3 regions of the Kitasatospora sp. NPDC048540 genome follow, and region 1 is predicted to be linked to each of the others. Evidence: riboswitches for the same ligand, from Rfam matches in the RefSeq annotation. Region 1 holds a riboswitch; each other region holds the start of a gene.
What was found. A riboswitch is a leader RNA that binds a small molecule or an ion and turns the genes downstream of it on or off. The one in region 1 is predicted to bind cobalamin.
Positions count from the first base shown of each region.

Region 2: another riboswitch for cobalamin. It lies ahead of AB0D08_RS35025 (cobalamin biosynthesis protein); the one in region 1 lies ahead of AB0D08_RS15815 (acyl-CoA thioesterase).
Region 3: another riboswitch for cobalamin. It lies ahead of metE (5-methyltetrahydropteroyltriglutamate--homocysteine S-methyltransferase); the one in region 1 lies ahead of AB0D08_RS15815 (acyl-CoA thioesterase).

Region 1 covers NZ_JBEZIR010000033.1:25,745-35,301, forward strand. The annotation lists gene AB0D08_RS15790 (class I SAM-dependent methyltransferase) at 1-552, opposite strand, end outside; gene AB0D08_RS15795 (hypothetical protein) at 991-1,164, shown strand; gene AB0D08_RS15800 (hypothetical protein) at 1,174-1,800, shown strand; gene AB0D08_RS15805 (PTS transporter subunit EIIC) at 1,921-3,462, shown strand; gene AB0D08_RS15810 (hypothetical protein) at 3,489-3,911, opposite strand; gene AB0D08_RS15815 (acyl-CoA thioesterase) at 4,157-4,636, opposite strand; cobalamin riboswitch at 4,856-5,009, opposite strand; gene AB0D08_RS15820 (nuclear transport factor 2 family protein) at 5,213-5,617, shown strand; gene AB0D08_RS15825 (superoxide dismutase) at 5,693-6,295, opposite strand; gene AB0D08_RS15830 (BlaI/MecI/CopY family transcriptional regulator) at 6,512-6,907, shown strand; gene AB0D08_RS15835 (M56 family metallopeptidase) at 6,904-7,851, shown strand; gene AB0D08_RS15840 (MarR family winged helix-turn-helix transcriptional regulator) at 8,057-8,539, shown strand; gene AB0D08_RS15845 (MFS transporter) at 8,604-9,557, opposite strand, start outside.
Region 2 covers NZ_JBEZIR010000143.1:586-10,142, forward strand. The annotation lists gene AB0D08_RS35000 (phosphatidylserine decarboxylase) at 1-576, shown strand, start outside; gene AB0D08_RS35005 (CDP-alcohol phosphatidyltransferase family protein) at 620-1,444, shown strand; gene AB0D08_RS35010 (hypothetical protein) at 1,524-2,963, opposite strand; gene AB0D08_RS35015 (alpha/beta hydrolase) at 3,212-4,321, opposite strand; gene AB0D08_RS35020 (helix-turn-helix transcriptional regulator) at 4,449-5,138, opposite strand; cobalamin riboswitch at 5,437-5,599, shown strand; gene AB0D08_RS35025 (cobalamin biosynthesis protein) at 5,691-6,638, shown strand; gene AB0D08_RS35030 (cobyric acid synthase) at 6,954-8,480, shown strand; gene AB0D08_RS35035 (putative cobaltochelatase) at 8,550-9,557, shown strand, end outside.
Region 3 covers NZ_JBEZIR010000164.1:6,429-15,985, reverse strand. The annotation lists gene AB0D08_RS36715 (hypothetical protein) at 66-827, opposite strand; gene AB0D08_RS36710 (NAD-dependent epimerase/dehydratase family protein) at 931-1,887, opposite strand; gene metE (5-methyltetrahydropteroyltriglutamate--homocysteine S-methyltransferase) at 2,006-4,321, opposite strand; cobalamin riboswitch at 4,503-4,655, opposite strand; gene AB0D08_RS36700 (hypothetical protein) at 4,732-4,947, shown strand; gene AB0D08_RS36695 (S-(hydroxymethyl)mycothiol dehydrogenase) at 5,017-6,102, opposite strand; gene AB0D08_RS36690 (aromatic ring-hydroxylating dioxygenase subunit alpha) at 6,156-7,274, opposite strand; gene AB0D08_RS36685 (FAD-dependent oxidoreductase) at 7,329-9,557, opposite strand, start outside.

The DNA of each region.
Region 1 (9,557 bases):
CCGGACCTCGGTGGCGAGGAGCGCGGGATGCTCCAGCCAGGCCAGCCGGGCACCGTCCGGCCTGCCCTCGTGCACCGGGGGCCACGCGGTCAGCGGTGTGAAGTCGTCGATCACGATCGAGCCGCCGGGCGTCAGCAGGCGCTCGGGATCCGCGGCGGCGCCCTGCTTGCCGTTGCCCCCGCCGTCGACCACCAGCAGGTCGAAGGGGCCGTGGCTGTGGACGGCCGTCCAGTCACCGTGGACGATCTCCACCCCGGGTACGCCGGCGAACAGCTCGGACGTCAGCTCCACCAGCCGGCGGTCCCGCTCCACGCTCACCACCCGCACCCCCCGCCGCCGCCCGGCGATCAACCAGGCCAGGCCGACACCGCACCCGGTACCCGTCTCCCCGATGCGCTCCCGCGCGCCCGAGGCCAGGGCGGACAGCAAGCGCCCCTGCTCCGGCCGGCAGGACTTGGTGAACCCGATCCGCCGCGCGAGGTCCACCGCCTTCACGACCAGTGCGGGCAGGTCGGCCTCTCCCGCATACCTGTCAGTGCCTCGGACCGACACCGTGCCACCCCTTCCCCCGGGCACCAGGACGACGCGCCCGGCCGAGCCACCGTACGCGACGTCCCGGCCCGCGGGTGCCGGTCCGCGGATGCCGGTCTGCGGGTGCCGTCGCGACGGATTCCGAATTTTCGGAAATTTCTCCATCTGCCCAGCTCAGGGTAGGTACACGGCTGCCGCTGAGGGCTCGGCTCACGGTGGGTGATGGGGGTCTGCTGCGGATTTCGTGCACACTGGGGATCGGGCCGCTGATGTCCCGCCCCTCCGGCCGGCGGCACCGTACCGACGGTGCCGGCCCGGACCGACTCCCTTGCCGGCCTTCGATCACCGGCAGGTCTCCACTGGCTCACCCGCCGCAGGAGATCCGGTGCCCGGCCACACGTCGCCGCGCACACCGCGACATCGACCCAAGTGATACCGCTCTACCGAGGAACATCACCCATGACCCACGGAGCCCACCCCCTCGCTCCCGCCCCTCACGCCGACATCGACCAGGCCCGCCACTGCGCCGACTGCCGCGGCTGGGGAACCGTGATCACCCCCGACGGCCGCCACGAACTGTGCCCCGCCTGCCAGCGCCCCGAAGAGACGGACTCGTCGGCCGTACGGGCCTGATCTGCGGACATGGCGATCAACGGCTTCGCGGCCACCGAGTTCCAGCTGGTGCTGCTGCGCCGGATGGCCGACTTCCACCCGGAGCTGGTGGAACGGGCGGTGCACCGGCTCGGAGCGAGCCGCGGCGACCTCCGTGAGGCGAACAAGCGCTGGCAGGCGATGATCCGGTCGAGCCGCTTCCCGTACGGCGCCCGCCGCTACGCAGCGGTGCTCGGCCCACCCGAGGCGGTCCTCCCCCGCCGCATCGGCGACCTCGACTGCACGGCGCAGCACTGGGAACTCCCGCTCTGGCCCGGCCTGCGCTTCGAGATCCTGCTCGGACCGGCCGGTGCGGGGTCCCCGCCATGGAACGAATGGCTGGTCCGCGCTCCGGGGGTCCCGGCGCCGGCGCTGCGCACGCTCGCGGACCTGACCCCGTGGAGCTGCGTCGTCTCGGACGTCGCGGCGGCCTTCCCGCCGGCCGTACCGCGCGAGGGCAGTGCGCCGACCCGGTGGCAGCTCGACCTCACCGCACCCGACGCGGGCGGGCGGCCGCGCCCTTGCACCGCGGACTTCACCTGGGGCCTCCTCCAGGAGGTACGCGTCCACGGGGTACGCGCCGACTCCACCGGCGAGGCGGCTGCGCCGATCGGATGAACCCCGGCACCGCGCGCCGGGTCCCCACCTCGCCCCCGGGGTCACGGGTCCCGCGACACGACCGCGGAGCCGGCCCGGCGCAGCACGGGAGGCGAGGCCGGGAGCGCCATCCTGGTGATCATGTCCGACGACAAGCACCGTGCCACCGCCGAGGCCGTCCTCCCGCTCGTCGGGGGCGCCGCCAACATCCACTCCGTCGCACACTGCATGACCCGGCTGCGGCTCGGCCTGCGCGACCGGTCCCTGGTGGACGAGGAGCGGCTCCGTGCCCTTCCGGCGGTTCTGGGCGTCGTCGAGGACGACACGTATCAGATCGTGCTCGGCCCGGGCGTCGTCTCCTGTGTGACACCCGAGCTCCGGGCCCTGCTCGACGGAGCCCCGCCCGACGGGGCCCTGTCCGGCGGGCGGCAGGACCACGGGAACCCCGGTGCCGAGCCCCCTGTCGGTGCCGGGGAGCTGGCCCGGCGGGGCGCGGCGATCAGGGCGCGGGCCGGTGCCGGGCGGGCGACGCCGGTCAGGCTGGTGCTCGGCCGGATCGCGAACGTCTTCGTCCCGCTGATCCCCGCGCTGATCGGTTGCGGCATCGTGGCCGCCGTCAACGGCGCGCTCGTCAACCTCGGGTGGGCCCCCGCGCTGGTGCCTGCCCTCACCGCGATCTCCGCGGGGTTCATGTCCCTGCTCACGGTCTTCGTCGGCTACAACACCGCGAAGGAGTTCGGCGGCACACCCGTGCTGGGCGGTGCCGTGGCCAGTGTGATCGTGTACGCGGGGGTCTCCAAGGTGGAGGTGCTCGGCCACCAGCTCGTACCGGGCCGGGGCGGGGTGATCGGGGCGCTCGCCGCCGCCCTGCTGGCGGTGCAGGTCGAACGGTGGACCCGGCGGGTGATGCCCGACGGCCTCGACGTCCTGCTCACCCCGACGGTCACCGTGCTGGTCACCGGCCTAGTGACGCTGTTCGGCCTGATGTTCGTGGCGGGCGAGGTCTCCTCGGCGATCGGCGATCTCGCCACCTGGCTGCTGGCCCACGGTGGTGCGCTGGCGGGGCTGCTGCTCGGGGGTCTGTTCCTCCCCCTGGTGATGTTCGGCCTGCACCAGGCGCTGATCCCGATCCACACCACGCTGATCCAGCAGCACGGCTCCACCGAGCTGCTGCCGATCCTCGCCATGGCCGGGGCCGGGCAGGTCGGCTGCGCAGTGGCCGTCCTCCTGCGGCTGCGGGGCAACACCTCGGTCAGGGCGACCATCAGGTCCGCGCTCCCGGCGGGCCTGCTCGGCGTCGGCGAGCCGCTGATCTACGGGGTGTCGCTCCCGCTCGGGCGCCCGTTCGTCACGGCCTGTCTCGGCGGAGCCTGCGGCGGGGCCGTCGTCGGGCTGCTGGGGCAGCTCGGTGCCACCGTCGGCGCGACCGCCATCGGGCCCTCCGGCTGGGCGCTCTTCCCCCTGCTGACCGGCTCACGCGGGTTCCTGGTGAGCGCGGCCGTCTACGCCGCGGGCCTGGCGACCGGATACACCACCGGCCTGCTGGCCACCTACTACTTCGGCTTCACCCGGGAGATGCTCGACGAACTCGGCGCCGTCCCGCCGCCCCACGGCCCAGCCACCGGGACCGGCACCCCCGCCGCGGAGGCCGCCCGCGACGCACCGGCGGTCCCGAAGCCGTAGCGACGGCTCCGCGCCGGGGCGTCCGGTCAGCAGTGGCAGAGGAGTTGGGCGGTCAGCGCGTCCTCGGGAAGCTCGCGCAGGTAGGCGTCGGCGAGCCGCCAGTACGCGTCCGGCTCGGACTCCTCGGGGCGGGGAGTGCCGAGGGAGCGCACGTTCCAGGGGTCGGCCCACTGTCCGTCGAGGGTCAGCAGTGCGTAGGTGGGCACGGCCGTGGCCGCCGCACGCTCGACGAAATCGCGCTCGCCGCAGGCGAAGAGGGCAACGGGGTCCTGGGTCAGGTAGCTGTTCGGGTAGTGCCGGTCGCCGCCCCCGATCGCGTACTGGGCGAGCGCCTGGACCAGGGGCTGGGCGAGGTGCTCGCGCTTGGCCCGGTCGGCCGGTGGACGAGCCGGGCATCCCCCGCGTACTCGGGCCGGACGACCAGGTTGTCGTAGCTGGATATCTGCCACCCGTCCCATTCACCCTGCGGGTTGTACCCGTCCTCCCTGGTAGCCGGGTCGATGTTCTGGTCGAACGGACGCATGGCGGTGGCGATGGCGGAGACCGGATCCTCCACGGCGTCCGGGGGGAGACTGACCGTCACTCTGAACTTCGCCATGCTTCCTCCATGATCATCCGGCCGGGCGCGGGCCAGGATACAGCGACCGGGCCCGGGCCGCCGCGCGGATCTGGCGGCCCGGGCAGGTGGCGGGGGTCAGTCGGCGGCGTTCCTCATCCGCCGGGTGCGGCGCTCGCGGGCCAGGCGTTCGCGGCGCTGTTCGGCGGCGCCCTCCGGCAGCAGGACCGGTACCCGGTGCGGCTGCCCGTCCGCGTCGACGGCGACGAAGACCAGCTGAGCCGTCGCCACCCTGGTCACCGGCCCGGTGAGGTTCCAGCGTTCGGCCGTCACCACCACCGAGACGTCCATGGAGGTCCGGCCGGCGTGGTCGACCCGGGCACGGACCGTCAGGAGGTCACCGGCCCGGACCGGCGCGAGGAAGGACATCTCCTCCACCGAGACGGTGACCGCGGGCACGCCGGCGTGCCGGCCGGCGGCAGCGGCCGCGGCGTCGTCGATCAGCTTCATCACCACACCGCCGTGCACCGTCCCGTAGAGGTTGGTGTCGTGCTCGCTCATGATGTGCGCGAGGGTGACCGCCGAGTCGGCCGGCGTCCGGGAGACGGCAGGGGGCATCGTCACGGCGCCATCACCCCGCCGCCCGTCGGCGCGACGGCGGTCGCGGCCCTGGTGGCACGCCGGTGGTAGGGCTGCTTCACGGAACTCTCCTTCGCGAGTTCGTGAGCCCCGGGTGCGCGAAGGAGCAGGAGGTACGGGATCGCCGTCCCTCCCTGCCGCCGACCCGCCCTCGGGGTCCGGTGAGACCGCGGACCACTGCGGTCCACGGGCAGCGGCAGGTCTTCGGACTCGCGGGCGCGCCCAGCCCTGTGAAGGGCGGACACCTACTGGCCGTCGCTTCCCGGGCCCGCTACGGGCCCAGTGCGTATGACGGCGGTCGTTCCCGCTCACCGCTGCGGGGCAGTCCCGGATTCCCACCGGGTTCCCTCTTGCGACGCGCCTGCCTGGCGGACAGGGCGAACCAGCTGCGCAGGCCACTCTACGGTCGTCGCCGCAGATCAGAACCACCGGGCAGGGCCCGTGACGAGCACCCTGCGGGACGCCGTGCGGCACGGCCGGCGCCGGAAGGCGGCGGGGACGTCCTCGCTCCTAGCATGGAACGAGACGGCGGCCCCGACCGAGGTGAGGTGTCCGGTGAACGAGCAGAGCATGATCGAGACGATCAGATCGGTCTACGAGGCCTTCGGCAGCGGCGACCTGCCGGGGATCCTGGCCAGACTGGACGACGACGTCGACTGGGCCTCGGAGACCACGTCGACCGCGGCCCCCTGGTACGGCGTGCGGCACGGGAAGGCCGAAGTGGCCGAATTCTTCGAGCAGTTCGGTTCGACCATGGCGGTGCAGGAGTTCATCCCGGTGTCCTTGGCCGCGAACGACAGCGACGTCCTGAGCGTGGTGCGGATGCGGGCCGAACACCGGGCCAGCGGCCGGGTCCTGGCGATGGACCTGCACCACCGTTTCACCTTCCGCGACGGGAAGATCGTCTACTACCGCGGCACCGAGGACACCGCCCAGACCGAGGCCGCCTTCCGGTCCTGACGGCCGGCTCCGCCGTACGAGGCGACGCCCCGGCCGGGGCGCCCGGTGCGAGCGGGCGCCCCGGCGGACGGTCCGTCAGGCGTTCTTGGCGGCGGCGAACCGGGCGGCGACGTCGTTCCAGTTGACGACGTCCCAGAGCTTGGTGACGTAGTCCGGGCGGACGTTCCGGTACTGCAGGTAGTAGGCGTGCTCCCAGGCGTCGAAGGCCAGCAGCGGGGTGGTGCCCTGGCCGACGTTGCCGTGGTGGTCGTAGACCTGCTCGACGATCAGGCGCTTGCCGAGCGGCTCCCAGGACAGGATGCCCCAACCCGAGCCCTGGACGCCGACGGTGGCGGTGGTGAGCTGCTTCCTGAACGCCTCGAAGCCGCCGAAGTGCTCCTCGATCGCGGTGCCCAGCTCACCGTCGGGACGGTCACCGCCGTCCGGGGAGAGGTTCTCCCAGAACAGCGAGTGCAGCACGTGGCCCGACAGGTGGAACGCCAGCGTCTTCTGCAGGCCCACCAGGCCGCCGAACTGCTCCTTGTCGCGGGCCTCGGCCAGCTGCTCAAGGGTGTCGTTGGCGCCCTTGACGTAGGCCGCGTGGTGCTTGGAGTGGTGCAGCTCCAGGATCTCGGCGGTCATCGCCGCCTCGAGCGCGGAGTAGTCGTACGGCAGATCGGGAAGTGAGTACGCGCCCATCGGGACACAGTTCCTTTCAACGGTGACGGTGGTGCCGGCCCCACACTATTGCGTGTTACTTGCAACTGCTAACACAATGCTCCAGCATCGCGCCTGCGGGCCCGTCGGGCGGCCCCGCATCCCGCCGTAACCCCGCAGCGCCCGACCTGCCCCTCCCGGGCAGTGGGATGATGAGGCGACCTTGAGGTGCAGACCGGGCCGAGGTGCCGGGTGCGGGTGGAGAACGGGAGTGTGACGGTGGACGAGGCCGGGGAGAGGCGCCCGCACGGCGAGCTCGTCGCCGAGGTCCTGGCGGTCCTGTGGTCGGCTTCCGGGCCGTTGACGCCGGTGGAGGTGAACAGCGCAATCGGCCGGGGCCTGGCGAGGACGACGGTGACGACCATCCTGACCCGGCTGTGCGAGAAGGGGACAGTGGTGCGGATCCGCTCCGGGCGCGGGTTCGCATACTCGCCCGCGGACGACGCCGCCGGGCTGGCCGCGGGCCGGATGCGCCGGGAGCTGGAGCGGGAGCCGCAGCGCGACCTGGTGCTGAAGCGCTTCGTCTCCTCGCTCTCCGAGGACGACGAGGACCTGCTGCGCCGCCTGCTGCTGGACGCCGGGGACGACCGGTGATCCTCGCCCTGGTGCCGGTCGGGCTGGCACTGGCACTCCCCTGGTGCGCGGCGCCGGCCGTGCGCCGGCTGGCGGCGCTGCTGGCGCCCCGCCAGGCGTCGGTGGTGCTCGCGGGCGCCGGGGCGCTGCTCGCCGGAGGTACGGTCGCGGCGCTGGTCGGCCTGTTCCATGTGCCGTTCCTCGCGCGGCTGGAGCGGATCCCGCTGCACACGGTGGCGGCCGCCTGGCCGCTGGTGCTGCCGGTGTCCGCCGTGGCGGGCGTGGTGCTCGCCGTTCAGGCGGTGGTGCTGGTCCGGCGCTGGTGCGAGCACCGGCGCCTGCTCGACCGGGCCTGGGCCTCGGTCCGGGGCGCGGCCCCGGACGGCGATGTGCTGGTGGTCCGGGGTTCGGCTCCGGAGGCGTTCGCGCTGCCCGGGTTCCGTGGGCGCGGAGGGCGGGTCGTGGTCACGACCGGGATGCTCGGTGCGCTCGGCCCGGCGGAGCGGGAGGTGCTGTTCGCCCACGAGCGGACGCACCTGGCCGGGCGGCACCACCTGCTGTCGGTGATCGCCTACCTGGCGGCCGCGGTCCACCCCGCGCTGCGCCCGCTCCGCCCCGACCTCGACTTCCACCTGGAGCGGTGGGCGGACGAGACGGCGGCCGCGGCGGTGGACAGCAGGAAGCGTGCCGCCACCGCGATCGCGCGGGCTGCGCTGGCGGCCGCCCCGGCCGGCCAACCGCCCAGGGGTCTCGGGGCGTTGGCGTCGGTGGGCAGCGGGCCGGTGCCGCGGCGGGTCCAGGCGCTGCTGGCGGCGGCGCCCTCGGGGCCCGGCGGCCGGCGCGGGAGAGCCGCGGTGGCCGGCCTGGGGGCGGCGGTCGTGGTGTCGGCGCTCATGGGTCTGCTGCTGGCGTACGGGCTGCACGAGTACGTGGAGCTGGCCGCGGCGGGGTTGCGGGGGGCCTGACCGGCGCGGATGACGACATCGTTGTAGACCGATGGCCTCGGCGCACGTATGGTTGGCCTCGGTTTACTTCGCGGGCCGTGCCGTGCGCGTGGAGCGCCGCGTGACTCCGGGGGCGATGACGCCCTCCTGATCCAACGCACGGCCGCCCGGCTGTGGAGGCAGGTTTCCCCACGCGGTCCGGGCCGGAGGACTCCCCTCCGTAGCGATGGGACAGGCCGTGTACGACAGGCGGGGCGGACCGACGAGTCCCTCCGAGTGGACCGTTCGCCTGCTGGCCGAGACCGGTCGCGCGGTGGAGACCCTGCTGGCGGGACGGCTGCGGGCCCGCGGGCTTGCGCCGCTGCACCGGTCGGTCCTGGAGGTCCTCGCCGAGCACGGTCCGCACGCCCGCGCCGACCTCGCCCGGCAGTTGGCCGTGGACCCGCCCGGCATCGCATCGGCGGTCGAGGACCTGGTGGCCCGCGGCCTGGTGCAGGTCCTGGTGGTGCACATCGGCGGCCGGCAGGAGGTGGTCACCGTCACCGATGCCGGGAAGGCCGCCCTGGGCGCGGCACTGGACGACGCCCGGGCCGTGCAGGATCTGGTGCTGGGGTCGCTGACCCGGGGCGAGCGCACCCAGCTGCAGTACATGCTGCGGCGGGTGTGCGCGGCGGCGCAGCGCGCCGCCGCCGACACGGCCTCGTCCTGAGGGCCCGGCCCGGGCCGTCCCGGCCGCGAGGTCGGCGGCCGTCCGGAGGGGCCCCGCGCGGCACCTACGTCCGTGCCCCGGGGACGCGGGGTCCGTCCATCCGGCGCCAGGCCGGGAGGATCAGCGGGCAGAGCGCGGTCAGGAGGTAGGCCCCGCCGAGGAGTACCAGGGCCGTGGTCAGCCCGGCGCGGTCCACGAGGTAGCCGCACGCGATGCTGCCGAGCGGCGTCGCCATCAGGACGCCTGCGGCCAGGACGCCGGTCACCCGGCTGCGCAGGGCGTCGGGCACGCGCTCGTACAGCACGGTCGAGACGATCGGGTTGCAGATCCCGGCGGCCAGGCCCGCCACTGCCAGGGCCGCGCCGAGGGGCAGCAGGCCGGGCGCGAAGGCCGCGACCAGCATGCGGGGGCCTCCGCCGACGAGCAGACAGCAGGTGTACAGCGGCCGGCGGGGGAGCCGGTCGGCCAGCACCGCGTGCAGCAGCGCGCCCGCGAGCGCACCGGCGGCGAAGAGGCCCGCGAGCAGCCCGAGGTCGACCGGTCCGCCGAGGTCGCGCTCGGCGTGCACGGGCAGCAGGACCGCGCTCCAGGCCTGGTCGAGGCCGTTGGTGATCATCAGCAGCACGGTGACGGCGAGCAGCAGCCGCTGACGGAGCAGGAAGACCAGGCCTTCGCACAGTTCGTCGCGGTAGGTCGCACGGCCCGGCGGGAGCGTGTCGCGTCGGCGGACGGCGGCGGGCACCCGCCGGAGGCCGACGGCGGTCAGCAGCGCGGAGACCCCGAAGGTCGCGGCGTCCAGCAGCAGCACGGACCCCGCTCCGAAGCAGGCGATCAGGACACCGGCACCCGACGCTCCGAGCAGCCGGGCCGCTCGGGAGGCGCCGGTGTACAGGCTCATCGCGCGGGCGAGCGGAACGCCCGCGTGGTCGGCGAGATCGGGGGTGAGGACCTGACGTGCGGTCTCCCCGGGGGCCTGGAACAGCCCGTTGACCGCCATGATCAGGCACAGCTCCCAGAA
Region 2 (9,557 bases), on a different contig from region 1:
CCCACCCTGGCCACCGCCGCCGTCACCAGCGCTCTCACCAAGCGCAACGGCAAGTGGGCCTTGGCGGCCGTTCCCGCCTGTGCGCTCGGCGCGGGCATGCTGTGGTTCTTCCGCGACCCCGAGCGTGAGATCGGCACCGGCAGAGTGATCTCGCCGGCCGACGGCGTCGTGCAGTCCATCGACGCGTGGCCGGACGGCCGCACCCGCGTCGCGATCTTCATGAGCCCGCTCAACGTGCACGTCAACCGGGCGCCGCTGCCCGGCACCGTGACGTCCGTGGAGCACGTCGCCGGTGGCTTCGTCCCGGCGTTCAACAAGGACAGCGACCGCAACGAGCGCGTCGTGTGGCACTTCGACACCGAGCTCGGCGACATTGAGATGGTGCAGATCGCGGGGGCCGTGGCCCGCCGCATCGTGCCGTACGTCGACGCCGGCACCAAGGTCGAGCAGGGCGACCGGATCGGTCTGATCCGCTTCGGTTCCCGGGTCGACACCTACCTGCCGGCCGGCATCGAGGCCGGTGTCGAGGTCGGCCAGAAGACCACCGCCGGGGTGACACGCCTTGACCGTGACTGATCCTGAGACTCTCGTCGGCCTGAACGAGGACGAGGAGACCGACCTGCGTCGCCGCCGCTGGGCGCGCGACCGCGAGCTGCGGGCCCCCCGTTCGCCGCAGCACCTGTCCACGGCCGACTTCCTGACCCTGGGGAACGCCGTCTGCGGCTTCCTGGCGATCTACTCGATCACCACCGGGGTCCTGATGCCGCACCTGACCGGCGAGTCCAACACGCCGGACAAGCACAGCGCGGCCACGGCCGTGACGCTGCTGCTGATCGGTGCGATGTGCGACCTGTTCGACGGCCTGGTGGCCCGCAAGCTCCGCTCCTCGGCACTGGGCGCGGAGCTGGACAACCTGGCCGACCTGATCAGCTTCGGTATCGCGCCGGCCTACTTCGTCGCGGTCTGGGGCATCGTCTCGCCCGACAGCAACCAGCAGCTCTCGGCCTTCATCGCGCTCACCGTGCTGCTCTCGGTGGTGCTGCGGCTGGCCCGGTTCTCGGCCGTGAAGATGCGGCCGGGGATCTTCCAGGGCATGCCCTGCCCGATGGGCGCGATGACGGTGATCGCGATCGTCCTGCTGGACCCGCCGTTCGTGCCGGGTCTGCTGATGATCTTCGGTGTGGCCTACCTGATGGTGAGCCGGATCGAGTACCCGAAGCCGCAGGGCCTGCTGGCCACCGCCACGCTGGCCTGGATCGTGGTCAGCATCGGCTGCCTGGCGGCCTGGGCGGCCGGTCTGCCCGGCGGTGACCCGCTGATGCACATCGGTGCGATCGCCCAGATCACGCTGGCCGCGATGGCGCCGCTGCTGGTCATCCGCCGCAAGGTGGGCCAGAAGGTCGGCGACGTGCGCGCCCGCCGCGCCGAGTCGCGGGGCTGCTGATCATCCCGTAGAAGCACCGAAGGGGCCCGGATCCACCAGGATCCGGGCCCCTTCGCCGTGCACGGGGTGCCGTCGCCGGCTACGCGCCGCCGCGGTGGACGCTGAAGGCCGACCTGCGGGCCGCGCGGGCCACCGCCGGGTCCGGGTGCACGCCGGCGACCGCCGTGAGCACCGAGGCCGCGCGCGGGTGCCCGGACTGCCGGGCGCGGTTGAACAGCCGGACCGGCTCGCCCGCCGAGGCGCCCTCGACGTGACCGACCAGCAGCCCGGTCTCGCCGTGGTCGAGCACCGCGGCCGCGGTGTCCACCCAGAGCCAGGCGGCGTCCTCCGCGCCCAGCACGTCGGCCGGCGAGACACCGTCCTCGTCCAGCTGCTCGGCCAGCCACAGCAGCGCGTACGGGCGCAGCACGGCCTCCTCGACCGCCCCGCGGACGGCCGCCTCGGCCGTCCGGCCGGCCACCCGGAGCGCCTCGAAGGCCAGGCCGCGCACCAGCGCGTCCTCGCCGCGGGCGGCGTCCAGCAGCTCGGCGACGGCGCGGTCGGCGGGCCGGGCCGCCACCCAGGCGCGGTACTCGGCGCGGGCCGGGCCCGGCGAGTAGTCGGCGCAGGCGCTGAGCAGCTCGGGGGCGCTCTGCTCGATGTGCCCGGCGGCGGTCTGCGCGACCGTGCAGATCTCCTCCAGCTTGGCGCGCACCGCCCAGTGCCCGAGCGGGGACAGCTCGGCCGCCTCGTCCTGGCGGGTCAGCGCGCCGACTGCGGCGAGGCCGTCCAGCATCCAGTCGAGCACCGCGGCCACGTCGCCGGCCGAGGGCAGGGTGTCGATCTGCGGTTCGCGGCAGGTGCCGCGCACGGCCGAGACGGCGGAGGCCGCGTGCGGGACCGGCGACAGCGGACCGGCGCCGACGGCGACCCCGACCCGGCGCTCGTCGAGGCCGCGCTTGAGCAGCTCGAGCAGCTCGCTGTCGGGAACCGGGCCGTCCACCAGGTGCAGGAACGAGAGCAGCTGCGGGGCCTGGTCGACGGCCTGGCCCGCCAGCACCGCGAACACGCCGCGCATGGCGGCGGGCGGCACGGGGGCGAGCAGCGTCCAGGCGTCGAACAGCGCGGACCAGCCGCGGACCACCGCCTCGTCGTCGTGCTCCCAGGCGTGCAGCCGCCAGCCGGGTCCGGCGCCGCTGTCGCGGAGCTCGACCAGGCCGATCTGCAGCGCCTGCCCCCAGGCCTTGGCGGCGGCGCCGACGGTCATGGCGAGGGCCAGCCCGGCCGCCCTGGCGTCGTCGGGCAGCAGCTCGCCGCGCTTGTCGACCTCGCCGAGCTCTCCGGCCCAGCGGGCGACCCGGACCGCGTCGGCGAGCATCCGCCGGGCGAGCGGGGCCAGCTCCGCGGGCGCGGGGAAGCCGTCGGGTACGGGTACCCGGCCCCGCCCGGGCTTGGGCTGGGGGGTACGGCGGCGGGCTGCGGCGGGGCTGCCCTGGATTGCGCTGTCGGCTCGGCGGGCCGTGCCTGGCAGACGGGTCACCGTCGCACCGGTACGGATCGTCGGCGGGAGCGGGGCATCACGGTCGCGCGGGTTCCGAGACGTCACGCCGTGCAGTCTTCCCCTTGTACGGGCGTTCTGTCACATCGGCTGCGGCGCGTCTTTGCGGGGGGCGGCCCCTCGGCGGCCCCGGATGCGGGCAAGGGCCCGCAAACCGGGCCGAGGTGACCGCCGTAAGCGCCCCGTACACGACAACAAGCCGAGGTCCGACCGGCCGGGAGTGGCCGGTTTCAGATCAGCGGGGTGAGCCAGCGCCGCAGGTGCTCCAGATAGCGGTCCGGGTCGGCGTTCCACAGCGCGGCGTGCTCGGCACCCGGCACCCCGTACAGGCTGACCAGCTGTTCCCGGCGGCCGGCGAGCCGTTCGGCAGCCGCCCACGGGGCGATCTCGTCGGAGCGGCTGTGCATCAGCAGGACCGGCACCTGGAGGTCCCGGCCGTCCGCGAGGCGTGCGAAATCGGCCAGGTCGACGCCGGAGCGCCCCTGGGCCGCCAGGGCGCCCAGTTCGGCCACCGCGGCCGGTGCCCCGGAGCGCGCCGCACCCCGCCGCGCGGTGGCCGGCCAGTCCAGCACCGGGGAGTCCAGCACCAGCCCGGCCACCGACCCGCGCCAGTCCGAGCGGACCGCCGTCTGCATCGCGATCGTCGCCCCGAGCGACCAGCCGTACAGCACCACCCGGCCCGCACCGGAGGCCAGCGCCGTGTGGACCGCCGCGTCCACGTCGCGCCACTCCGTCTCGCCGAAGTGCCCGAGCCCGTCCGGCGAGGGCGGCGCGCCCTCGTCACCGCGGTACGTGACGGTCAGCGTCGGCACCCGCAGCGAGCGCAGCAGCGGCAGCACCGGCAGCACCTGGGTGCGGTCGGCTCCCGGGCCGTGCACCAGGACCACCCAGGTCCCGCGGACCGCGGGGACGTACCAGGCGGGCAGCTCGCCGATCTCGGCGTTCACGGAGGAGTCGACGTACTCGATGCCCAGCGCGGTGAGCGGGTCACCGACGTAGACCCGGGGCGTCAGCCGCACCTCGGTGCCGGCGGTGAGGGTGCCGCCGTCGGCCCGCTCCAGGCGCCGGGTGACGGTCTGCACATCGGTGCGCAGCACGTCGCCGACCACGGCGTGACCGCCGTCCCCCCACTCCAGGGCGTACCGGCCGGGCCGGACCGAGGCGGTGGTGCGGGTCAGCGTGACCTGGCCGGGGCCGAGCGCGTGCACCCGCAGCGAGGTGCCCCCGCCGCCGTCGGCGGGCTTCAGCACCCGGTCGGAGACCTTGCGGCCGAGCAGCAGGACCGCGGTCCCGGTCCCGACGACGGCGGCTGCCACGACGGCGGCGGTTTGCCAGCGCATTGTGCTCCCCGGTGTGCTGATCGCGGACCGAAATCGATGCGCTCCCAGTCCACCGTCCGGCCCCGGCCCGGGCCACCGGGCGGGGCCGTTCGAGGGGCTGCGGGCCGGGCCGCCGGGGCGGCGCCCGTCAGATCGGGAGTTCGGTGCGGTGCCGGGACAGCAGTTCCCAGAACCGCGGCGTCGGCAGCTGCCGCGGCTGCTCCTCGGCGGCCGGGGCGGCCGCACCCCAGTGCATCGGCACCTGGTACTCGCCCTGCAGCTCGGCCAGTACCAGCGCCAGCACCTCCTGGTCCACCGGCACCAGGCGGGCCACCGGCTTCAGCTGGCCCTGCCACCGGCCCTGCACCACCTGCCGCAGCCGCTGGTCGAGGTCGTCCTGGTGACCGGTGATCCACACCAGGGTGCGCAGCCCGAGTCCGAGCACCCGGGCCAGCGCCCTGGTCTGCTCCGCGTCACCTGCCCAGCGGCCGGTCAGCTCCGCCTTCGCATAGCTCTGCGGGGTGACCCCGATCTGCCGGGCCGCCTGCTCCTGGCCGAGCTCGCGGGCCACCCGGAAGTCCCGCAGGCTCGCCGGGCGGGCGCCCATCAGCTGCGCCGGCGGACACCACAGGGCACGCGCCAACGCGATGAACTCCTCCTCGGAGGGCCGGACGGCACCGCTCTCCCACCCGATCACATGGGCCGGCAGCAGCCGTACCCCGTGGGCGGCCATGCCCTCGGCCACCTGGTCCGGCGTCAGACCGAGACCGGCGCGGTGGGCCCGGGCGGCCGCCGGGGAGAACGGCACCGGGGTGGGGGCGGGCTGTCTTCGTCGCATGGGACCGAAGCTAGGGCCGGGGCCGCCGCCCCCTGTAGCCGCTGAACGCACGAACCCCCGTTGGACAGATCCACAGTGGACTGGTCGAACCGACAACCGTCCGCCCCGCAGGCGCCCGGCTACTCGGAGGTAGAGACGGCTGACGCCGCGGGTGCCCGCTCCGTAGGAGAGGTGCGCGGGAGCGCGGGCCGGCGGCCGCCTCCGGTCGCGGCCGGGGCCAGGGTCACAGCCCGGGCCGCGGGCCCGGTGAGCTGGGGTGATGACGTGTGATCAAGCCCTCCGGCGGTCTTGTTGACTCCCGGACGAAGCGCGTGATGGGATCCTTGCGCCATACGGAGGCAAGCAGAGGAAGCCGGTGCGAGTCCGGCGCGGTCCCGCCACTGTCACCGGTCGGCGCCCCCGCAGCGGCGGGCGGTCGCCAGGCCGGGAGCCAGGAGACTCTCACCACCGTTCGTCGATCCAGGGCGCGGACCCTGAGTGAGGACACCTAGCCATGCAGGCTGCCCAGGACCGAGCCACGCCCGCCACGCCGTGCGCCGACTGACCCCCGCCCTGCCCTGGCTGCTGGGCGCCGTCGCCGGCTACCTGGCCGACGCCCGGTACGGCGACCCCCGGCGCGGGCACCCGGTCGCCCTGTTCGGCTCGGCCGCCGGCCGGCTGGAACGGGCCGTCTGGCGCGACCACCGGGCCGTCGGCGCCGCCTACACCGCCACCTGCGTGGGCACCGTCGCAGCCGGCGCGGTCCTCACCGAACGCACGCTGGGGCGTTCGGCCGCCGGCCGCACCGCGCTGGCCGCCGCCGCCACCTGGACCGTCCTCGGCGGCACCTCCCTCACCCGCGAGGCCCGCACCATCGCCGCCTCCCTCCGGGCAGGCGACCTGACGGCGGCCCGGGAACGGCTGCCGCACCTGTGCGGCCGCGACCCGAGCGCCCTGGACGAGCAGCAACTCGCCCGCGCGGTCGTCGAGTCGGTGGCCGAGAACACCGCCGACGCGGTGGTCAACGCACTCACCTGGGGCGCCCTCGCCGGGACGCCCGGACTGCTCGCCTTCCGGGCCGTCAACACCCTCGACGCCATGGTCGGGCACCGCTCGGCCCGCCACCGGCGCTTCGGCTGGGCCTCCGCCCGGCTGGACGACGTGGCCGGCTGGCCCGGCGCCCGGCTGACCGCGCTGCTGACCGTCGCCGCGGCGCCGCACCCGCGGACCGCCTGGCAGGTCTGGCGACGGGACGGCTCCGCCCACCCCAGCCCCAACGCGGGCCAGGCCGAGTCGGCGTTCGCGGGCGCCCTCGGCGTACGGCTCGGGGGCACGCTGCATTACGGGACGCGGGTCGAGCACCGGCCGGTGCTCGGCGCGGAGCTCCGCCCGGTGGCGGCCGACGACATCGAACGGGCCTGCCTCCTCTCCCGCCGCGTCGGCACCCTGGCCCTGGCCACCACCGTCCTCGCCCGCACCGCCTGGACCCTGACCCGCCGCCACCCCCGGGGCACCCGATGAACCGATCACGCTGGGCACCCCCCAGGGGCTCTACCCCACAGAGCTGGGCACCCCCCAGGGGCGCTACCCCACAGAGCTGGGCACCCCCCAGGGGCGCGGGGAACTGCGCGAAGTCGGAAGGCGCCGCGCCGCACCTCCCGCAGCGCGCAGTTCCCCGCGCCCCTGAAAGGACGCACCCCCGAGGCACGAAGACCGACGTGACCGCGCCGCACCTCCCGCAGCGCGCAGTTCCCCGCGCCCCTGAAAAGACGCACCCCCGAGACACGCCCGGAGGGCCGGCCGGGGGCCCGATGACGACTGAGGAATGGTGTGGGCGTGGCTAAGGCGCTGCTGGTGGCCGGTACGACGTCGGATGCCGGGAAGAGTGTGGTGACGGCGGGGATCTGCCGGTGGCTGGCCCGGCAGGGGGTGCGGGTGGCTCCGTTCAAGGCGCAGAACATGTCGCTGAACTCGTTCGTGACCGCCGACGGCGCCGAGATCGGCCGGGCACAGGCGATGCAGGCGGCCGCCGCCCGGGTGGACCCGGAGGCGGCGATGAACCCGGTGCTGCTCAAGCCCGGGGCCAACGGCCGCAGCCAGGTCGTCCTGCTCGGCCGGGCCGTCGCCGAGGTCGGCGCCCTGGACTACCGCGACCGCAAGCCCGTCCTGCTGGAACGGGCACTGGCGTGCCTGGCGGATCTGCGCAGCCGGTACGAGGTGGTGGTGTGCGAGGGCGCCGGGTCGCCCGCCGAGATCAATCTGCGCGACCGGGACATCGCCAACATGGGGCTGGCCACCGCCGCCGGCCTGCCGACCGTGGTGGTCGGGGACATCGACCGCGGCGGGGTGTTCGCCGCGATGTACGGGACGCTGGCGCTGCTGTCGGCCGAGGACCAGCGGCACGTGGCGGGCTGGTTCGTCAACAAGTTCCGCGGTGACGCGCGGCTGCTGGAGCCCGGGCTGGCGATGCTGCGCGAGCTGACCGGCCGTCCGGTGCTGGGCACGCTGCCGATGCTGTCCGGGCTGTGGCTGGACGCCGAGGACTCGCTGGACCTGACCACCGTGGTGGCGCAGGGCGCGGCGGTCGGGCCGGTCGGGGCGGACGTGCTGCGGGTCGCCGTGCTGCGTTTCCCGCGGCTGTCGAACTTCACCGACCTCGACGCGCTGGCCCAGGAACCGGGGGTGCTGGTGCGCTGGGCGACCCGCCCGGAGGAGCTGGCCGACGCCGATCTGGTGGTGCTGCCCGGTACCCGGTCGACCGTCGCCGACCTGGCGTGGCTGCGCGAGCGCGGGCTGGAGGCCCCGGTCCGGGCCCGGGTCGCGGCCGGGCTGCCGGTGCTCGGGGTGTGCGGCGGGTTCCAGATGCTGACCCGGGAGATCACCGACGAGGTGGAGTCCGGGGCCGGTACGGTCGCCGCGCTCGGGCTGCTGCCCGCCCGGGTGGTGTTCGGCGCGGAGAAGGTGCTGGCCCGGCCGGTCGGCGTGGCGTTCGGGGAGCCGGTCGAGGGGTACGAGATCCACCACGGGGTGGCCGAGGTGGAGGGCGGCGAGGCGTTCGTCACCGACGGGCACGAACGGGCGCTGGACGGCTGCCGGGTGGGCCCGGTCTGGGGCACCACCTGGCACGGGGTGCTGGAGAACGACGGGTTCCGGCGGGCGCTGCTGCGCGAGGTGGCGGCGCTGGCGGGGCGGGCGTTCGTTCCCGCGCCGGACACGTCGTTCGCCGCCGCCCGCGAGGAACGGCTGGACCGGCTGGGGGATCTGATCGAGGAGCATGCCGACACCGACGCGCTGTGGAAGCTGATCGAGAACGGGGTACCCGCCGAGGGCGCACTGCCCTTCGTACCGCCCGGTGCGCCGTGAACCGCGACACCGTGAACCGCGACACCGTGAACCACGGCACCGTGACAAGTCTGGAGAGTGGCACGAGAGATGAGTGACGTCCGATACCCGTTCACCGCGATCGTCGGCATGGCCGACCTGCGGCTCGGGCTGCTGCTCAACGCCGTCTCCCCGGCGGTCGGCGGGGTGCTGGTGCGCGGCGAGAAGGGCACCGCCAAGTCGACGATGGTGCGGGCCCTGGCCGGGCTGCTGCCGTCGATCGCGACCGTGGACGGCTGCCGGTTCGCCTGCGACCCGGCGGCCGTGGACCCGCAGTGCCCGGACGCTCCGCACGGCCTGCCGGGCACCGCGCTGCGCCCGGCGCACCTGGTGGAGCTGCCGGTCGGCGTCTCGGAGGACCGGATCGTCGGTTCGCTGGACCTGGAGCGGGCACTGGCCGAAGGTGTCAAGGCGTACGAGCCCGGGCTGCTGGCCAAGGCGCACCGCGGGGTGCTGTACATCGACGAGGTGAACCTGCTCCAGGACCACCTGGTGGACCTGCTGCTGGACGCCGCGGCGATGGGCCGCTCGTACGTCGAGCGGGAGGGGGTGTCGGTCCGGCACGCCGCGCGGTTCCTGCTGGTCGGGACGATGAACCCGGAGGAGGGCGAGCTGCGTCCGCAGCTGCTGGACCGGTTCGGGCTGACGGTGGAGATCGCCGCCACCCGGGACGCGGCCGAGCGGGCCGAGGTGGTGCGCCGGCGGCTCGCGTACGACGCCGATCCGGCGGCCTTCGCCGGCCGGTTCGCGGACGAGGAGCGGGAGCTGGCCGGACGGATCTCCGCCGCCCGCGCACTGCTGCCCGGGGTGGAGCTGGGCGACGCGGCGCTGCGTCAGATCACCGCGGTCTGCGCCGCCTTCGAGGTGGACGGCCTGCGGGCGGACATCGTGATGGCGCGCACCGCCGTCGCGCTGGCCGCCTGGGACGGGCGGACCGAGGTGCGGGAGGAGGACGTCCGCAAGGCCGCGCAGCTGGCCCTGCCGCACCGGCGCCGGCGCAACCCGTTCGACGCGCCCGGACTGGACGAGGAGCAGCTGGACCGCACCCTGGCGGACCAC
Region 3 (9,557 bases), on a different contig from region 1:
GGAAAGGGGTGCGGCCGCCTGCGGCAGCGCGAAGGCGGCGGGCGGAGCGCAGGCTCCGTCCGTGCCTAGGCGGTGACGACCCCCGGCGGTCCCCGGCGGAGCAGGCTGTGGCGCAGCAGCGCCGACCGGTGGTGCGGCGGGACGGTGTCGCGGCGGAGCCACGTGCGCACGAGTGGCGCCGCCGGCGGGACGGCGGTTCCGGTGAGGACGGCGAGGGTGCGCCGGACGCGCCGGCTCCAGTGGCGGGCCGCGGCCCGGACCGTCCGCGTGAGGTCGAGCAGCCGCCACAGCGCCACCTCGACCCGGTGCAGCAGCCAGCCCGTCGCGAGCGCGGCAGCGGCATGGCCGGCCAGCATGCCGGGCGACAGGCCGAGCACGCCCGCGTGGACGACGGCGGCCGTGTGATGCAGGTGCCCGGCATGGGGACCGGTCCCGGCCGACGGCACCGGGCCGGATCCCGTACGGCCGCCCGGTCGGTGGGCCCCCGCCGGCATGCCGGGCATGCCGGGCATGGAGGCGGGCGTGGGGAGCGGCGTGGTCATGGTGTGCCCGGTACGGAACAGCAGGTGCAGTCCGAGCTGCCCGGCCGCCACGCCTGCGGTGATCGCCGGCAGTGACCGGCGGCGGCCGGCCGCCACGCCCGCCGCGGCGCAGACCAGCAGCCAGCCCAGCGCGACCAGCGGCAGGCCCACCGCTGCCCCGCCCGCGGCGCCGTGCGCCGCTGCGGCCAGGGCCACGCTCACCGTGGCGAAGGCCGACGCCCGCACCAGCCGCACATCCAGTGCGGCCGTACGGCGAGCTGGCCCCGGGGCGACGGTGACGGTCATGGCCGCCACATCATGCCACCCGCCCGCCGCCGGCCGATCCCCCGGTTCCGAACCTCCAGGCGCCCTGCACGGGGTGGGCACACCGCCCGCGCATGCCGGTCCGTCAGGCTCCGGCGAGCAGGTCCGCCTCCTGCGTGGCGGACAGTCCGTGCCGCAGCGGCGGCTCGCCGCGCTCGCGGTCCCAGGCCAGTACGTCAGCGACGGTCACCGCCAACGGGGTTGCGGGCAGGCCGGCGGCGCGGGCGCGCGCGGGGCTCCGCTGCTGGGTCGGCCACATCGACTCGGGGCGGGTCAGCGGGAAGAACGGCGGCACCGCTCCGGCCGGCACCGGGACGATCTCGACCCGGCTGCCCGCGACCTGCGCGCAGGTGGTGATCAGCTCGGCCATCGTGGTCGGCTCGGCCGGGCCGACGGCGTGGAACGCGCCGGGCCTGTCGTCCTGCAGCAGTTGCACCACGAGGCGGGCCGCGTCGCGGGAGTCGACCACCTGAACGGGCTGTTCGGGGCTGCCCGGCAGGGCCACCCGGCCGCCGCGCGCGGCCCGGCGGACCCAGTACACGAGCCCGTCCTGCACGTCGTGCGGCCCGGCGACCTTTCCCAGCCGCACGATCGTCGCCCGTGCGCCGTACCGGGCCACCACGTCGTCCTCGCACGCCACCTTGCACGGCCCGTAGGTGTCCTCGTCCAGTTCCTCGGTGTCGCGCACCGGCGGGCGGCGGGGTGTGTCCTCGTCCGAGCCCGGCCCCACGCCCGTCTGCACGTAGACGGCCTGACTGGAGATGAACAGGTACCGGCCGACCCGGTCGCCGAGCGCCGCCATCGCCTGACCGACGTGGCGCGGCACGTACCCGCTGACGTCCACGACGGCGTCCCAACTGCCGCCCTGCAGCGCCGTGTAGTCCCCGGTGTCCCGGTCACCGATCAGCCGGGGCACGCCCGGGAACAGGTCCACGCCGGTTCTGCCCCGGCCGAACAGGGTCACCTCGACCCCCTGCCGCAGCGCGTCGTCAACGATCGCCCGGCCCACGAACGAGGTGCCGCCAAGTACGAGAAGTCGCATGGCGGTCGACAGTAACGGTGTCCGCCCGCCGCCTCCACCGGGATTCGGGAGCCCGGTACGGCTTCCGGGGCGGGCGCGGAACACCTTCCGCGCCCGCCCCGGCGGTCCCCGCCGGCCGTCAGCCGGCGAGTTCCTCCCGCAGCTTGCGGGCGGCGCCGACCAGGCTGTCCAGCGAGGCCCGGGTCTCGGTCCAACCGCGGGTCTTCAGGCCGCAGTCGGGGTTGACCCACAGCCGCTCGGCGGGGATCGCGGCGAGCCCGGCCCGCAGCAGCTCGAGGGCCTCGTCGGTGCCGGGCACCCGCGGGGAGTGGATGTCCCAGACGCCGGGCCCGACCTCGCGCGGGTAGCCGGCCCGGGCCAGCTCTCCGGCGACCTCCATGTGCGAACGGGTGGCCTCGAGCGAGATCACGTCCGCGTCGAGCTCGTCGATCGCGGTCATGATCGCGCCGAACTCGGCGTAGCACATGTGGGTGTGGATCTGGGTGTCGGCCCGCACCCCGGAAGTGGCCAGGCGGAACGACCCGGTGGCCCAGTCGAGGTAGGCCGGGCGGTCCGCGGCGCGCAGCGGCAGTGTCTCGCGCAGGGCGGGCTCGTCGACCTGAACGACGGCCGCCCCCGCGGCCTCCAGGTCGTTCACCTCGTCGCGCAGGGCGAGGGCGACCTGGCGGGCGGTGTCGGCGAGCGGCTGGTCGTCGCGGACGAAGGACCAGGCGAGCATGGTGACCGGGCCGGTGAGCATGCCCTTGACCGGACGGTCGGTGAGGCTCTGCGCGTAGCGGAACCAGTCGACCGTCATGGGGTGCGGGCGGGAGATGTCTCCGGCCAGCACCGGCGGCCGCACGTACCGGGTGCCGTAGGACTGCACCCAGCCCTGCCGGGTGGCGAGGTAGCCGGTGAGCTGTTCGGCGAAGTACTGGACCATGTCGTTGCGCTCGGGCTCGCCGTGCACCAGGACGTCCAGGCCGGCCTGCTCCTGGAAGGCGATCACCTCGCGGACCTCGGCCTCCATCCGCTCCCGGTAGGCGCCGGCGTCGATCCGGCCGGCCGTCAGGTCGGCTCGGGCGCGGCGCAGTTCGGAGGTCTGCGGGAAGGAGCCGATGGTGGTGGTCGGCAGCAGCGGCAGTCCGAGCCGGGCGCGCTGGGCCGCGGTGCGCTCCGGGTACGCCTGGGCGCGGCGGGCGTCCTCGGCGGTGGTGGCGGCGGCGCGGGCGCGGACCGCCGGGTCACGGGTGATCGGGGAGGTGGCGCGGGAGGCGAGGTCGGCCCGGTTCGCGGCCAGGTCGGCGGTGATCGCGCCGGTGCCCTCGCGCAGGCCGCGGGCCAGCAGCGCGACCTCCTGCGCCTTCTGCTCGGCGAAGGCGAGCCAGCGCAGGATCTGCGGGTCGATGTCGCGCTCGGCGTCGGCGTCCAGCGGGACGTGCAGCAGCGAGCAGGACGTGGCGACGTCGACGGTGCCGGCGAGGCCGAGCAGGGTGGCCAGGGTGGCGAGTGACTTCTCCAGGTCGTTGATCCAGACGTTGCGGCCGTCCACCACGCCCGCGACCAGGCGCTTGCCGGGCAGTCCGCCGACCGCGGCGAGGTCGTCCAGGTTGCCGGCGGCCGGTCCGGTGAAGTCCAGTGCCAGGCCTTCGACCGGGGCCTTGGCCAGCACCGGCAGGGCCTCGCCGAGGCGGTCGAAGTAGCTGGCGACCAGCAGCTTCGGCCGGTCGGTGCGGGCTCCGAGCTCGCGGTAGGCGCGGGCGGCGGCGTTCAGTTCGGCCGGGGTGCGGTCCTGCACCAGCGCGGGCTCGTCCAGTTGCACCCACTCGGCGCCGGCGGCGCGCAGGTCGGCCAGCAGCTCGGCGTAGACGGGCAGCAGCCGGTCGAGCAGGGTGATCGGCAGGAAGTCGGCGGCGACGCCCGGGGCGGGCTTGGCGAGCAGCAGGTAGGTCACCGGGCCGACCAGCACCGGGCGGGCCTCGTGGCCGGCGGCGAGCGCCTCGCCCAGCTCCGCGACGGCCTTGGCGGAGTCGGCGGTGAAGGCGGTGTCGGGCCCGAGTTCGGGCACCAGGTAGTGGTAGTTGGTGTCGAACCACTTGGTCATCTCCAGGGGCGCGACGTCCTGGGTGCCGCGCGCCATGGCGAAGTAGCCGTCCAGCGGGTCGGCGTCGACCGCCGCGCGGTGGCGGGCCGGGATCGCGCCGACGGCGAGGGTGGTGTCCAGCACGTGGTCGTAGAGCGAGAAGTCGCCGGTGGGGACCTCCCGTACGCCCGCGTCGGCGAGCTGCTCCCAGTTCGCCCGGCGCAGGCCGGCCGCGGTGTCCCGGAGGGCGTCGGCGGTGACGGTGCCCTTCCAGTAGCCCTCGACGGCCTTCTTGAGTTCCCGGTCCCGGCCCTGGCGGGGGTAGCCGTACACGGTGGCGCGGGTGGCCGCGGCTGCGGACTTCGCTGTCAAGGGACTCTCCTTCGCGAGTCTGTGTCCTCAGGTACCCGGGGACGGGACGGGAGCGCGAAGGGATGACGAACAGGGCGGCGGCCCGCGCGTGCGCGTGCCTGCTCCGCCTGTTGTGGTCGCCGACCCGCCCTCGAGGTCACCGGGTGGCCGCCCGCGGATCGATCGCGGGCGGGCAGCGGGCAGGTCTTCGGACTCGCGGGCACACCCACCCTGTGAAGGGCGGGCACCTACTGGCCGTCGCTTCCCAGACCCTCCCGGGCCCAGTGCGTATGACGGCGGTCGTTCCCACTCACCGCTGCGGGGCAGTCCCGGATTCCCACCGGGTTCCCTCTTACGACACCCCGCCTGGCGGACGGGGCGAACCAGCTGCACCGGTCAGCCTATGCCCACTCCCCCGGCCCGGGGCCCGAATGTCACCCGATCGCCCACATGGTGAGACTCCGCACCCGCTCACCCTCGGCCGGCGGTTCCTCCTGGCCGGCGGTCTCGGGAACGTCGACGCCGGCGAGGACGTCCGCAACCTGCCCAGGGCCGAGGCCGGCCGTCTCGGGCACCCGCTGGTGGTGACCTCACGGCCCGCGCTGGTGGCGGCGCTCGCCGCGCAGCCACCGATCGCGCCGGCCTGACCGGCGTTCACGCCGTCGGCCACTGGGCGCCGGCCGGCGGGCCTCACCCCGGGCGGGGCGCCGTGCTCGTCAGAAGACCACCACCGAGCGCAGCACATCGCCGTTGTGCATGCGGGCGAAGGCGGCCTCGACGTCGGTCGGCGGGATGGTCTCGGTGACGAAGGCATCGAGGTCCAGGCGCCCCTGGAGGTAGAGGTCGATCAGCATGGGGAAGTCCCGCGAGGGCAGGCAGTCGCCGTACCAGGAGGACTTGAGCGCGCCGCCCCGGCCGAAGACGTCCAGCAGCGGCAGTTCCAGGGTCATCTCGCTGGTGGGCACGCCGACCAGGACGACGGTGCCGGCGAGGTCGCGCGCGTGGAAGGCCTGCCGGTAGGTCTCCGGGCGGCCGACGGCCTCGATGACGACGTCGGCGCCGCTGCCGCCGGTGAGCTCGCGGATGGCTGCCACGGCGTCGCGCTCACGGGAGTTGACGGTGTGGGTGGCGCCGAGCCTGCGCGCGGTGGTGAGCTTGCGGTCGTCGAGGTCGACGGCGATGATCCGGGCGGCCCCTGCCAGCCGGGAGCCCATGACGGCGGCGTGGCCGACTCCGCCGCAGCCGATGACGGCGACGCTGTCCCCCCGGGAGACCCCGCCGGTGTTGACGGCGGCGCCGAGGCCGGCCATGACGCCGCAGCCGAGCAGTCCGGCGGCGAGGGGCGAGGCGGCGGGGTCGACCTTGGTGCACTGGCCCGCCGCGACGAGTGTCTTCTCAGCGAAGGCGCCGATGCCGAGCGCCGGCGTGAGTTCGGTGCCGTCCGCCAGGGTCATCCGCTGCCCGGCGTTGCGGGTGTCGAAGCAGTACCAGGGGCGGCCGCGCCTGCAGGAGCGGCACTGTCCGCACACCGCACGCCAGTTCAGGATGACGAAGTCGCCGGGCGCGACCTCGGTCACCCCCTCGCCCACGGACTCCACGGTCCCGGCGGCCTCGTGGCCCAGCAGGAAGGGGAACTCGTCGCTGATCCCGCCGTCCCGGTAGTGCAGGTCGGTGTGGCAGACGCCGCAGGCCTCGACCTTGACCACCGCCTCACCGGGGCCCGGGTCGGGCACGGTCACCGTCTCGATCCTGACCGCCTCGCCCCTGCCTGCGGCGACGACACCTCTGACCTGCTGAGCCATGGAGCACAACCTTCTGCCGGGTGGAGGGGACGGTGGGGACACGCGTGGTGCTGTCACCCGCGGAGCCGGTCGGTGACCCAGGTGTGGAACGCGCCGATGTGGTGCTCGCTCGGCACCAGCACACCGCCGGTCCGGTAGGCGCGCGAGTCCATGGCGGGCTGGCAGCGCTCGCAGGCGTCGAAGTCCTGGACGTTGACGCGGTGGAACAGCTCCACCGAGCGGGACGTGTCGCGGCCGGCCTCGACCACGTCCCTGACGAAGAGCCAGTCGCACTCCACCACGGTGTGGTCGGCGGCGAGCGGGAACATCCGGTGCACGATGACGTGGTCGGGCACCAGGTTGATGAACACCTGCGGCTTGACCGTGATCGCGTAGTACTTGCGGTCCTGGTCCGCGGAGACGGTCGGGATCCGGTCCATGCCCGCACTTCCGTCGACGGTGAAGCCCTCGGCGTCCTCGGCGAACTCGGCGCCGTGGCCGACGTAGTACTGCGCCGCGTAGCCGCCGGCGAACTCCGGTAGCACCTCGGTCAGTTCGGGGTGGATGGTGGCGCAGTGGTAGCACTCCATGAAGTTCTCGACGATCAGCTTCCAGTTGGCCTTCACCTCGTAGCGGATCCGGCGGCCGACGGCGAGCCCCTCGGCCTGGTAGCGCTCGACCGCCTCGGGAGTGCCCAGGCGCTCGGTCGCCGCGCCGATCACGTCTGCCTCGAAGGACGGCGGCTCGTCGGCAAGGCACACCCACACGTAGCCGAGCCACTCGCGCACGTGCACCGGGACCAGGCCGTAGGTGGTGCGGTCGACGTCCGGCATGCTGGTGAGGTTGGGTGCGGCGACGAGCCGGCCGTCCAGGCCGTAGGTCCAGGCGTGGTAGGGGCATCGGAAGCTGCGCCTGACCTCGCCCTCCTCCTCGGTGCACAGCCGCGCGCCGCGGTGGCGGCAGATGTTGAGGAACGCCTTGACGCTCTCGTCCCGGGACCGGGTGATCAGCACGCTCTCCCGGCCGACCTGCACGGTCCGGAAGCTGCCGGGCTTGTCCAGGTCGCTGGCGCGTACGGCGCAGTACCACATCCGCTCGAAGATCTTCTCCTGTTCCAGCGCGAAGATCTGCGGGTCGGTGTAGGAGGAGCCCGGGAGAGTGGGGATCAGGCTCGGCGGGAGCTCGGTGGTCACAGCGGCAGGCCTTTCGTCAGGGGAACGCACGACCGGAGCGGGCGCCGCGCCGGGTCAGCGGCGGATGCGGGTCATCTTCGGGTCGAACAGCGGCTCCTCGGTGACGGTGGCGGGCAGCCGCCGGCCGAAGTACTCCACCTCCACCCTCCGGCCGGGAGCTGCGGCGGCGCGCGGGAGCCAGGCGTAGGCGATGGAGGCGCCGACGCTGTACCCGTATGCGGCGCTGGTGACGTATCCCGCGGGAGCGCCGTCCACGTACACCGGTTCCCGGCCCATGACGACGGCGTGTGGATCGTCCAACAGGAGGCACGCGAGCCTGCGCGGAGCCGTCTCCTCGGTCATCCCCAGCAGCGCGTCGCGGCCGAGGAAGTCCCCCTTGTCCATGCGCACGGCGAAGCCGAGCCCGGCCTCGTAGGGATTGTGCTCGGCGGTCAGGTCGGTGCCCCAGGAGCGGTAGCCCTTCTCCAGGCGCAGGCTGTTGAAGGCGCTGCGTCCGGCGGCGACGACGCCGAGCGGCTGACCGGCCTCCCACAGGGTGTCCCAGAGCTTCTGCCCGTTGTCGGCCGTGGTGTACAGCTCCCAGCCGAGTTCGCCGACGTAGGACAGCCGCATCGCGGTGACCGGGACGCAGCCCAGGTACGTCTGCTTCGCCTTGAAGTAGCCGAAGCCCCCGTGCGAGAAGTCCGCGTCGGTGAGCGGCTGGACCAGGTCGCGGGCGAGCGGGCCCCACAGGCCGATGCAGCAGGTGCCGGCGGTGATGTCGCGGATCTGGACCGAACCGTCCGGCGGGAGGTGGCGGGTGAGCCAGTCGAGGTCGAGGTTGCCGTTGGCGCCGATCTGCCAGCGTTCCCCGAGACCGTGGCCCCGGCCGAGCCGGGCCACCGTGAGGTCGCTGCGCACGCCGCCGGTCTCGTCCAGCAGCAGGGTGTAGGTGACGGAGCCGACCGGTCGCTCGAGCTGATTGGTCGTGAGGCGCTGCAGGAACGCCTGCGCGCCGGGGCCGGTGACCTCCAGGCGTTTGAGCGCCGTCATGTCGTACATCGCGACGCGCTCGCGGGTGGCCAGGGCCTCGGCACCCGCGATCGGGGACCAGTAGCGGGAGGCCCAGGCGCCGCGCCCGGGGATGCCGGCGACCTCGGGCAGATCCCGGTTGGCCGCGTACCAGTGCGGCCGCTCCCAGCCGGAGGCCTCCAGGAAGAAGGCGCCCAGCTCCCGCTGACGCGCGTGGAAGGGGCCGACCCGCAGCGGGCGCGGCTCCGCCATCGGCTGCAGCGGGTGGATGATGTCGTACACCTCGGCGAAGTTCTGGCAGCTGCGCCGGTGCACGTAGGCGGGGGCGAGCTGCCCCGGCTCGAAGCGGTTGAGATCGCACTCGTGCAGATCGGTGCGCGGGGTGCCCTCGACCAGCCACTGCGCCATCGCCTTCGCCACACCCGCGGAGTGGGTGACCCACACCGCCTCGGCGACCCAGAAGCCGCGCAGCTCGGGCGCCTCTCCCAGGAGGGGGAAGCCGTCGGTGGTGAACGAGAAGATGCCGTTGAAGCCCTCGTCCACCTCGGTCCGGGCGAGCGCGGGCAGCAGTTCCTGCGAGTCGGCCCAGGGCTGCTCGAAGTCCGTCCCGGTGAACGGCAGCACCGAGGGCATCAGGGGCCCACCGGGGGCGGACACCTCCCCGAGGTCGACGGGCATCGGGCGGTGGGCGTAGGAGCCGATGCCGATGCGGTCGCCGTGCTCGCGGTAGTAGAGGTCGCGGTCCTGGTGGCGCAGGATCGGCTTGGAGGCCTCCAGCTCCTCGGTGTTGTGGCCGGCCAGCTCCGGGACCGGGGTGGTCGTGGCGTACTGGTGGGCCATCGGGACGAGCGGGACGGTGAGGCCTGCCATCCGGCCGATCCTCGGCCCCCAGAACCCGGCGCAGGAGACGACCACGTCGGCGGGGAAGCCGCCCTGGTCGGTGACGACGGCGGTGACCCTGCCGTTCGCGGACTCGATCCCGGTGACGGTGTGGTGCGGCAGGAACCGCGCACCCCGCTCGATCGCACGCCGGGCCTGTGCCTCGCCTGCGCGCACCGCCTTGGCCAGGCCGTCGGTGGGCACGTGGAAGCCGCCCAGGATCCGGGCGCGGTCCAGCAGCGGGTGCAGGGCGGCGCACTGCTCGGGGTCGAGCAGTGCGCCCGGCACCCCCCAGGAGGTGGCCAGCCCGTGCTTGCGGTCGAGTTCGGCGAGCCGCTCGGGGGTGGTGGCCACCTCGAGTCCGCCGAGCTGCCGGAAGCACCACCGGCCGTC